Regions from separate parts of the Pleomorphomonas sp. T1.2MG-36 genome, predicted to be linked through region 1. Evidence: riboswitches for the same ligand, from Rfam matches in the RefSeq annotation. Region 1 holds a riboswitch; each other region holds the start of a gene.
The links. A riboswitch is a leader RNA that binds a small molecule or an ion and turns the genes downstream of it on or off. The one in region 1 is predicted to bind cobalamin.
Positions count from the first base shown of each region.

Region 2: another riboswitch for cobalamin. It lies ahead of QQZ18_RS18380 (DUF1636 domain-containing protein); the one in region 1 lies ahead of QQZ18_RS15140 (energy-coupling factor ABC transporter permease).
Region 3: another riboswitch for cobalamin. It lies ahead of QQZ18_RS11650 (TonB-dependent receptor plug domain-containing protein); the one in region 1 lies ahead of QQZ18_RS15140 (energy-coupling factor ABC transporter permease).

Region 1 covers NZ_CATNLY010000023.1:808,299-811,566, reverse strand. Annotated here, with positions in the region: gene QQZ18_RS15150 (winged helix-turn-helix transcriptional regulator) at 1-163, shown strand, start outside; gene QQZ18_RS15145 (solute carrier family 23 protein) at 180-1,475, opposite strand; cobalamin riboswitch at 1,759-1,963, shown strand; gene QQZ18_RS15140 (energy-coupling factor ABC transporter permease) at 1,996-2,673, shown strand; gene QQZ18_RS15135 (ABC transporter substrate-binding protein) at 3,062-3,268, shown strand, end outside.
Region 2 covers NZ_CATNLY010000045.1:165,687-168,954, reverse strand. Annotated here, with positions in the region: gene cobN (cobaltochelatase subunit CobN) at 1-528, opposite strand, end outside; gene cobW (cobalamin biosynthesis protein CobW) at 591-1,619, opposite strand; gene QQZ18_RS18380 (DUF1636 domain-containing protein) at 1,616-1,981, opposite strand; cobalamin riboswitch at 2,073-2,274, opposite strand; gene QQZ18_RS18375 (transglycosylase domain-containing protein) at 2,733-3,268, shown strand, end outside.
Region 3 covers NZ_CATNLY010000023.1:39,394-42,661, forward strand. Annotated here, with positions in the region: gene QQZ18_RS11640 (ASKHA domain-containing protein) at 1-318, shown strand, start outside; gene QQZ18_RS11645 (DUF1638 domain-containing protein) at 331-1,044, shown strand; cobalamin riboswitch at 1,191-1,392, shown strand; gene QQZ18_RS11650 (TonB-dependent receptor plug domain-containing protein) at 1,672-3,268, shown strand, end outside.

The DNA of each region.
Region 1 (3,268 bases):
CATGGAGCCCGTACTGATGGCGCTGAAGGTTTGGGGCGATGCCAACATCGGCCGCTTCGGTAAGCCCAAGGCGGTTGGTGAAAAACAAAACCCACCGGCACCGACCGGCCAGACGGCCGGTGGGCACCAGTGGGCAAGGTACGATCCCGAACCGATCGAGTGATCGATCGGCCGTCCGGTCAGGCCCGCTTCGGGCCGCGGTCGAGCAGCGCGTAGAGCAGGATGGCGCCGAAGGTCGCGGTGCCGATGCCGCCCAGCGTGAAGCCGCCGATGTTGAGCGTGAGATCGCCAGCGCCGGCGATCACCGCCGCTGCCGTGGTGATCAGGTTCTTGGTTTCGGAGAAGTCGACCTTGTTCTCCACCCAGATGCGGCCGGCAGTCGCCGTGATCAGGCCGAAGATGACGATGGAAAGGCCGCCGATCACCGGGCCGGGAATGGTACCGATCAGCGCACCGAACTTCGGCGAGAAGCCGAGCAGGATGGCGATCGCTGCCGCGATGACGAAGATCAGCGTCGAGTAGATCTTGGTCACCGCCATCACACCCATGTTCTCGGCATAGGTTGTGACGCCGGTGCCGCCGAAGCTGCCTGACAGCATGGTGGCAAGACCGTCGCCAAGGAACGCCCGGCCGACATAACGATCGAGGCTGCGGCCGGTCATTGCGCCGATCGCCTTGATGTGTCCGAGGTTTTCGGCGACCAGAATGATCGCCACCGGCGCGATCAGCGCCATTGCGCTGGTCGAGAATGTCGGTGCCGTGAAGGTCGGCAGGCCGAACCAGGGGGCGGCGTCAAGCTTGGAGAAGTCGATCGGCACGTCGCCGAACGAGGCGGCCCCCAGCCAGTAGATGACATAGCCGACGAGGCCGCCGATCAGCACCGGAATGCGGCGCAGCATGCCCGGCGAGTAAACGGCGGCGGCGCCGACCGCGACGATGGTGATCAGGCCGACCGTGCGATCGAAGCCGGTCGCGGAGATGCCCTTCACGGCGATCGGCGCCAGATTGAGACCGATGGCGGCGACGATGGCACCGGTGACGACCGGCGGCATCAGCTTCTCGACCCAGCCGTAACCGATCTTGATGACGATGAGGCCGATCAGCGCATAGAGCGCGCCGGCTGCGATGATGCCGCCGAGCGCCACCGAAATGTTGACGTTGGCGCCGGTCCCGGCATAGCCGGAGGCGGCCATCACCACGGCGATGAAGGCGAAGCTCGATCCTAGGTAGGACGGCACGCGGCCGCCGACCACGATGAAGAAGATGAGCGTGCCGATGCCGGAGAACAGCACGGCGACGTTGGGATCGAAGCCCATGATGATCGGTGCGAGCACCGTCGAGCCGAACATGGCGACCACGTGCTGGAAGCCGGCGATCAGGGTCTGCGGCCAGGGCAGGCGCTCCTCGGGCGCGACGCGATCGGCGGTGGTCAGCTTCCAGCGCGGAAACCAGCCTTCGGTTGGGCTTGTTGTCATGATTGTCTCGTCTGTTGTCCCCGGTCGTCCCCCCGTGGGCGGCCGCATGGGAAAGGCGAGATGGTCACTATCTCCAAGACGTAAGAAGGCGAAAGAGCAGCCTTCTACGACCCCGGCCGAGGGCTCGGTGCGCGAGACGCTGATTTTCAACATGAAAACGCACATTTTGACCAGATGGTCAGAATTCAACCCATTGGTAATCCACAGAAAAATCAGCGCAGCCGATGTCCGCGAGGCGCGGTTGGCGCAGCCGAATCGGCTTGACAGCCATGACGGCTTGCCAGCAGGTGAGGGTGTGCAAGGTGTTTCGGCGGCATGCGGCCGCCGAGATGAAACGGGAACGGGGAAGGATCACGATCCGAACCCCGGCCGCCCCCGCGACTGTGCGTGGTGAGTCTCCGTCCGGAAAGCCACTGGGATCTCCCGGGAAGGCGGACGACAGGCAGCGATCCACGAGCCAGGAGACCGGCCTCGCGCAACATATCGGATTCCGTCGGGTGAGACGGAAAAGGAGACTGACATGCATATCGAACCCGGCCTGGTGGCCGACGGTAAACTTTGGCTCAGCTATCTGACGGCGGCCGGCGCGGCCGGCTACGGCGTGAAGCTTGCCTGGAACATGGCGCGCGAGAACGGCGTTCTGTCGCTGGGGCTGCGTAGCGTTGCCACCACTGCGCTTGTCTTTTCGTTCTTTGAAGTGCTGCCGCACTATCCGGTCGGCGTGTCCGAGGTGCATCTGATCCTCGGCTCGACGTTGTTCCTGCTGTTCGGCGCGGCGCCTGCCGCTATCGGCCTTGCGCTCGGTCTTTTGATCCAGGGGCTGTTCTTCGCTCCCTTCGACCTGCCCCAGTATGGCATGAACGTCACCACGCTTCTGGTGCCGCTGTTCGGCCTCAGCGCGCTGGCGCGCGGCATCGTCGCGCCCGCCACGCCCTATGTCGATTTGAAGTACAGGCAGGCGCTCGCGCTCTCCACCGCCTATCAGGCGGGCATTGTCGCCTGGGTTGGCTTCTGGGCCTTTTACGGTCAGGGCTTCACCGTCGACAATTTCGCGGCCATCGGCTCGTTCGGCGGCGCCTACATGCTGGTGATCCTCGTCGAGCCGCTTGTCGATCTGGCGGTCCTTGCCGGCGCCAAGCTCCTCCACGGTCTGCGGGGCAGCTTCCTGGTCGAGCGCCGCCTCTACGACGCCGCCTGACCGCTTCATATTGACGCAGTGTTGCCGCGCCGCCCCGGTCCATCGGGGCGGCGTGGTTGCTTTTTGAGCCTGTACTCGCCTCACTACCTCTTCGCCCGTTTCCTCTCGCCGACGCGCAGTGTCGCCGGTGGTCGACCTCCGGTGGTCTTGACAGCCGCGAGCCTTTCCGCATAACGTCGTAAACGTTTACGGTGGCAAGCAGGCAGGGAGGAGAGTCCTGTCCGGACTGAGGCCTTCGGGCGCCATGACCGTGCCGGCGAGCATGGATGGCGAACGGTGAATCTTGCTCTTTTGAGGCCGGACAACCTGTCGAACCGCTGCCCGTCGTTCTCGGTCCCGCCGGTCATCCCGAGCCGGGGCCGGCCGGCCAACTGGAGGAGTAGGGAGCATGAAGACATCGGCAATTCTGGGGGCGGTGCTCTATGCTGGCGCCGCGGCGCTCGGCATGGCGGCGCATGCTGCCGACCCGGTCACCATCACCATCTGGTGTCAGGACAGCGAGACGCAGCCGGGCCTCAACCTCGCCAAGGAGTTCGGTGAGAAGAATCCCGACATCAAGGTCGTCTACCGTCAGATCCATTTCGACGATGTGACC
Region 2 (3,268 bases), on a different contig from region 1:
GAAGGCCGGCTGGGGCGCCGGCTGGCGCCAAGCGGTATCGCGTCCCAGACGCGCGGCAATGAAGGCAAGTGCTGCCGATACGTTGTCGGGGCCGCCAAAGGCGAACCAGCGCTCGAGAAGATCAAGATCGTCCGGCGGCAGGGTCGACGCCATGGCAAGGCGCGGATCGGGCCTGTCGTCCCCTGGGATCAGCGCCAGATGGATGCCCTTGGAGCGCGCCAGCATGGAAAGCTCGTCGACGCCGTAACGCCAGTAGTCGGCGCCACCCAAAAGACGCACCAGCACGAAGCGCGCCTTTGCGGCGACCTTCTCAAGGTAGAGATCGACGGAATAGGGATGGCGCAAGGCGGCGAGCGAGGCGAGGCGGAGGCTCGGCGCATCTGGACCGAGCCGTCCATGCACGGCGGCGACGAGACCGAGATCGCTGTCCGAAAAGGACAACACCACGACTTCGGCCGGCGACTGGCCGAGATCGACCGCCGCGACGCTGTCGTCGAGCGAGCGAATCTGTTCGGCCAGAATATGCAAGCCTGCCTCCTTGCTTCGTTCTTCCGCTTATCCGAAAGGTCTGCAACTTTTCGGGCGGGTGCTCAGGCGAGAGCCGCGCGAATGGCTGCCTCGTCGATGTCCTTTTCGCCGATCACCACCAGCGCGCTGCGGCGCGGACCGGCCGGCCAGGGCCGATCGAAGGCATGGCGGAAGCGGCCGCCGACGCCCTGCACCAGAAGGCGCATCGGTTTGCCGGCAATTTCAACGAAGCCCTTGATGCGCAGAACGTCGTGCGCCTCGGCGACCGCCTTCAGTCGGGCGATCAGACTGTCCGGGTCGCTGGCCGCGCCGATCTCGACGGCGAAGGTCGAGAAGTCGTCGTGATCATGTTCGCCGAGACCATCGTGATGGCTCGGCCGGCTGGAGAGATCGTCCTCGGCGGCGGCAGCCAGCCCGAGCAGGATTTCCGGCGCAATCTCGCCCTCCGAGGTCGGCACGACGCGGACCGCCTTCGGCAACGACGCGGCTATGTCGCCCGAGATGCGCCTCAGTTCGTCGTCGGTGAGAAGATCGGCCTTATTGAGGACCACTAGATCGGCCGCGAGAAGCTGGTCCTCGTAGACCTCTTCGAGCGGGTTGTCGTGATCGACCGATGGATCGTCCTGTCGCTGGGCAAGCACCGCTTCCGGATCGTCGGCGAAGCGGCCGGCGGCGACGGCCGCGGCATCGACCACCGCGATCACGCCGTCGACGGTGAGGCGGGCGCGCACGTCGGGCCAGTCGAACGCCTTGATCAGCGGCTTGGGCAGCGCAAGGCCCGAGGTCTCGACGATGATATGGTCCGGACGGCGGGCGCCCTTGGTCAACGCCTCGATGGCCGGCAGGAAATCGTCGGCGACGGTGCAGCAGAGGCAGCCATTGGCGAGCTCGACGATAGCGTCTTCCGGACAATCGGCGGCACCGCAGGCCTTGAGGATGTCGCCATCGACGCCGACGTCGCCGAACTCGTTGACGATGAGCGCGAGGCGGCGACCGCCGGCCCGCTCGATGACATGGCGGATCAGCGTCGTCTTGCCGGATCCGAGAAAGCCGGTGACGATGGTGACGGGGATCTTGGGCTGGGCGTTCATCGGTTGGGCTCCGGCTGTGGCGGGATGCGGGCGACGAGGCCCGACTTCAGAAGCGGCGGACGCTCTCGCCATGGCACGCGGCCATCGTCGCTCGCCGCGTAGCGCTCGGCGGCGGCGATCACCTCGTCAGGATCAGAGGCGTCGGCAGCGACATAGGTCCACCTGTCCGGCGCGGCGAAGGCGACGGTAACGGGCCGTTTGCAGACGGAGAGGCACTCAACACCGGAAAGACGGATGTCGCTCCGTCCTTCGAGGCGAGCGGCAAGAGTGGCGTGGAGACGGGCACCGGCCCGGCAAGCCTCGTCGTCGCCCGCTGCGCGGCAGGCAAGACAGACATGCAGTGTGATCGGATGAGCCGTCATGGCCGGCTCTCCGTAAACGTCGACAAACGGCGGCCGGAAGCCGCCGGGGCATGCGTCATGATCTGGTCCTTCCCCGCCCCACCGGCGGTCTTGACATCCGTGCGCGGCGGCAGGTCTCCTGGCTCGCGGTTCGTCGCCGGATGCAGCCTTCCCGATCTCAGATCAGTGGCATACGGGGCATCAGGCTCGCCGCTCACAGTTGCGGGGGCAGCCACGGCTTTCGGGATCACCCGATTCCGCGTTCCCTCTTGCGCCCTCCTCCATGAGGAAGGACCGTCGCGCCTGACCATTTGCGGCTTGTTGCGAGGCAAAGTCAACCAAGCGGCACGCCGTCATCCTTTACGCCCCCTTAAACCGCCGGTTTTCTTGCCCCTCAAGCGCCGGCGGGCCTCCGGCCCTCGGCTTCCGCTTCGCGCGGCGCCGCTTGGCGCCGAAGTCGCGACGGCGCGTGCCCAGGCGGCCTCATCCTTTACGCCCCCTTAAACCGCCTCATTTAGGGTGAATCGGATGCTCCACGGGCGTGTGGCCCAGACCTCAGGAGTGGCGGCGAACGATGCGGAGCGACAGACGGGATATCCGACGCGAGCGGGCGGAGCCGACTTTCGAGGCGCCCTCCCAAGACGGCGATTTTTCCGCGCGCGACGGCGACCGCTTTACGCCCCCGAGGAGCCTGCCGAACTCGCGCAGCGGCCGAGCGGGACGAGTCGAGCGGGTGGAGCCCCGCTTCGACGATGATGGCGAGGAGGCGGAGATGACCGAACGCCGACCGCGCCGCAAGCCATCCAAGCGCCAGTCGAGACGAAACCGACGGTCCGGCATGGGTCTGCTCGGTCGCCTCGTCTATTGGGGCGTGGTGCTCTGCATCTGGGGGCTGATCGGCGTCGCCGGAATCATCGGCTACACCGTTGCCACCATGCCGCAGATCGACGACTGGAAGGTCCCGACCCGACCACCCAACGTCGAAATCGTCGATGCTTCCGGCACCATCATCGCCAACCGTGGCGACACGGGCGGCGAAGAGGTGTCGCTGTCCGACATGTCGCCCTTCCTGCCCGAAGCGGTAGTGGCTATCGAAGACCGCCGCTTCTACCACCATTTCGGCGTCGACCCGATCGGCCTCTCCCGCGCGCTGGTCACCAACCTTTTCGCGGGCTCGGTGGTGCAGGGCGGCTCGACGCTGACCCAGCAGCTCGCCAAGAACCTGTTCCTGCAGCCCGACCGCACGCTGGAGCGCAAGCTGCAGGAGGCGGTGCTGGCGCTCTGGCTGGAATGGCGCTTCTCCAAGGA
Region 3 (3,268 bases), 770 kb from region 1:
GGGGCCATCCGCACCGGCCTCGATCTCCTGCTGAGGGATGCCGGGCTGTCCAGCCGGAATCTCGACCACATTCTTGTCGCCGGCGCCTTCGGAAACTTCATCGACATCGACGACGCGATCACCGTCGGCCTTCTGCCCGACGTGCCGCGCAAATCCGTCGAACAAATCGGCAATGTCGCCAGCACCGGGGCCTGCCGGCTCGTCGCTTGCGGCGGCGCACGAAGCCAGGCGGTTCGGCTTGCGGCGGAGGTCCGCTACCTCGAACTCGCCGCGCAACCTGATTTCGACACCGTCTTCGCCTCGAACTGCCTCATGTGACGGACGATCGCCATGACGCCCAAAGTCATCGCCTGCCAGGTCATGCTGAACGAACTCCGAGCGCTGATGCCGGCCGACTGGTCGTTCGAGAGCTTGGAAATCGGCTTGCACAACCGCCCTCGCCGTCTGCACGAAGCCCTTCGGGCGGCCGTCGAGGCGGCCGATGGCAGTTACGACCCGATCTATCTCGGCTACGGTCTTTGCGCGCAGGCAACCGTGGGCCTGTCGACCCGGCAGTCGCGGCTCGTCCTCTTGCGCACGGATGACTGCATCGGCGCGTTTCTCGGCTCGCGCCAGGCCCGCAACGACCTTCTCGAGAGCGATCCGGGCAGCTACTTTCTGACCCGCGGCTACATCGGCGACGGCACCGGCTCGGTGTTCGACGACTATCCGCGTCTTGAAAAGCGCTTCGGCCAGGAGCGGGCGGCGGCGGTCATGCAAGAGATGCTCGGCCACTACCGGCGGCTCGTCTACATCACCATGCCAGGGGTAGAACCGCTGGAAAGCGATCGTCTCTACGCTCGCACCCACGCGGCAAACTTCGGCCTGGACTACGTGGAGATGGAAGGCAGTCTCGCGCTTCTGAAGCAGATGGCGGACGGCGACTGGAACGGCGACGTCCTGATGGTTCCGCCGGGAGAGTGCATCACGCTCGACATGATGATGGCGAGCCAACCGGCAAGGTGTGAACATCGTGCCGTTTGCGGGAGTGCAACCGAGCCATGAGCCGGCGACTCGCTTTATAGTGTAGGGCTGCCCGCTCGGCTTTGAGCAGGCAGCAATCGAATAGGAGGACTAGGAGACCGCTGGCTCTTCATGGACTGGGCCAGCCAGTAAGTCAGGGCGACTGAGGTCTTCAGTGTGCCCGCATGCTACCCAAGGTTTGAAGCGGTCCGTCGCGAGACGGGCAAAGGGAACAGCGGTGAGATCCCAAAGCGGGTCGATTCCGCGGCTACCCCCGTAACTGTGAACGACGAGTCGTTCCCAAGAAGCCACTGGCGGCGTTGCCACCGGGAAGGCGGGATCCGACGATGACTCGTGAGCCAGGAGACCTGCCGCTTCTGTCACTCCTGATCCCGATACGTGGGGTATTGGGTCACGGGTTTCCGCGTGAGTGATGACGACAACGCCGTTCGCGACGCGGAACCGACCGATGGCCTTTGCTTGCCGATCATCAGCCCGCCAACCGACGGCTCCGAAAACACCGCCCTTGCGAGATCCGCGAGGGACCGGTGCGACACTTGACGGCGGAGGTATGGGCGCGTGACGAATACAAGAAAACGATTTGGAAACGGCAACTTACGGCTACCCACGGTCTGCCGTGCGGCACCTCTTGCTGCGTTGGCGGCGGCATTGCCCTGCCAGGGCGCGCTGGCCGACGAGACGGCAGCGCATGACCTCGGCAAGGTCGTCTTCTCGGCGAACCGCACTCCGACCGAGGAAGCCGCGGTCGGATCGTCCGTGACGGTGATCGGCCGCAAGGAGATCGAGCGGAGCGGCGAGACAACGGTCCTGGACCTGCTGGCGCGAGTTCCCGGACTGGGTTTTTCCCAGGCGGGACCGGCAGGCTCGACGACGACGATGCAGATGCGCGGCCTCGGCGCCCGTTATGTTCTGGTCCGCGTCGACGGCATCGACGTCTCCGACCCGACCCAGCCTCAGGCAGGGCCGAGCATCGAGAATCTTCTTCTTGGCGACGTCGAGCGGATCGAGGTTCTGCGCGGCTCGCAGTCTGCCCTTTACGGCGGAACGGCGGTCGCCGGCGTGATCGACATCACCACCCGCACCGCCGATGAGAAGGGCGTGCATCATAGCGCGAGTGTCGGCGGCGGATCCTACGGGACCAAGTCCGTCCGCTACGGCGTTTCGGCCGCGACCGACGCACTCGAAATGGGCGCTTCGTTCCAGCGCTTTCAGACGTCTGGCTTTTCGTCCGCCGAGCGCGACAACGGCAACACCGAAGCCGACGGCTACGGCAATAGCACCGCCTCGATCAACGCCAGCTACCGGGCCAACGAGGCCCTGCGCCTGTTCGCGGCTGCCCGCTACACCTACCGGCGCAGCAACTACGACGACTTTTCCTACGACTGGATGACCGGGTTCGGTCAGCCCATCGACGAGACGGGCGCACTGCGGTTTCACACCATCGGACGCGAGGTCGGAGCCAGGGTCGGCGCCGATTTCAACCTGCTCGACGGCAGGCTCAAGAACACCATCGCGGTGCAGCATTACGACCTCACGCGCGAGGTCTACGATTCCAGCCCCGGGCGATATGACGGCCGCAGGACGAAGATCGAATATCTGGGCAATCTGGCCCTGACGGAGACGATCGGCCTGTCCGCCGGCCTCGACTACACGACGGAAGACGCCAGGACGACCGGAGGCGTCGATGCCGGCATGAACAACGCCGGCGTGTTCGCGCAGGCCTCGTGGAAGCCGATAACCGACGTCACCCTGACCGCCGCCTTGCGCGACGATCATCACTCGAGCTGGGGCGATCATCCCACCGGGCGCGTCACCGCCGCCTGGGAGGCCACCCAGTCGACCAAGTTGAGGACGAGTTGGGGAACGGGCTTCCGCCCGCCGTCGCTCTACGAGCTTCATGCCCCGACCTACGGCAACGCCAACCTGAAGCCCGAGGAGAGCCGCAGCTTCGATATCGGCATCGATCAACAGGTCTGGGACAATCGCGCTCGCCTGTCGCTGACCTACTTCAACATCGATACCGACAATCTCATCAGCTACGATACCTCGACATGGGCCTACACCCAGATCGAGGGCACCTCGAAAAGCCAGGGCATCGAGTTCACCGGCCGGCTGAAGTTGCTCGACAATCTGACGCTGGATGCCGGCTACACCTTTACCGAAGCCGTCGATGCCAACGACAGCAGGCTGATGCGGGTTCCCAGACACAAGGTAACCACCGGCGCGACGCTGAAAGCGAACGATC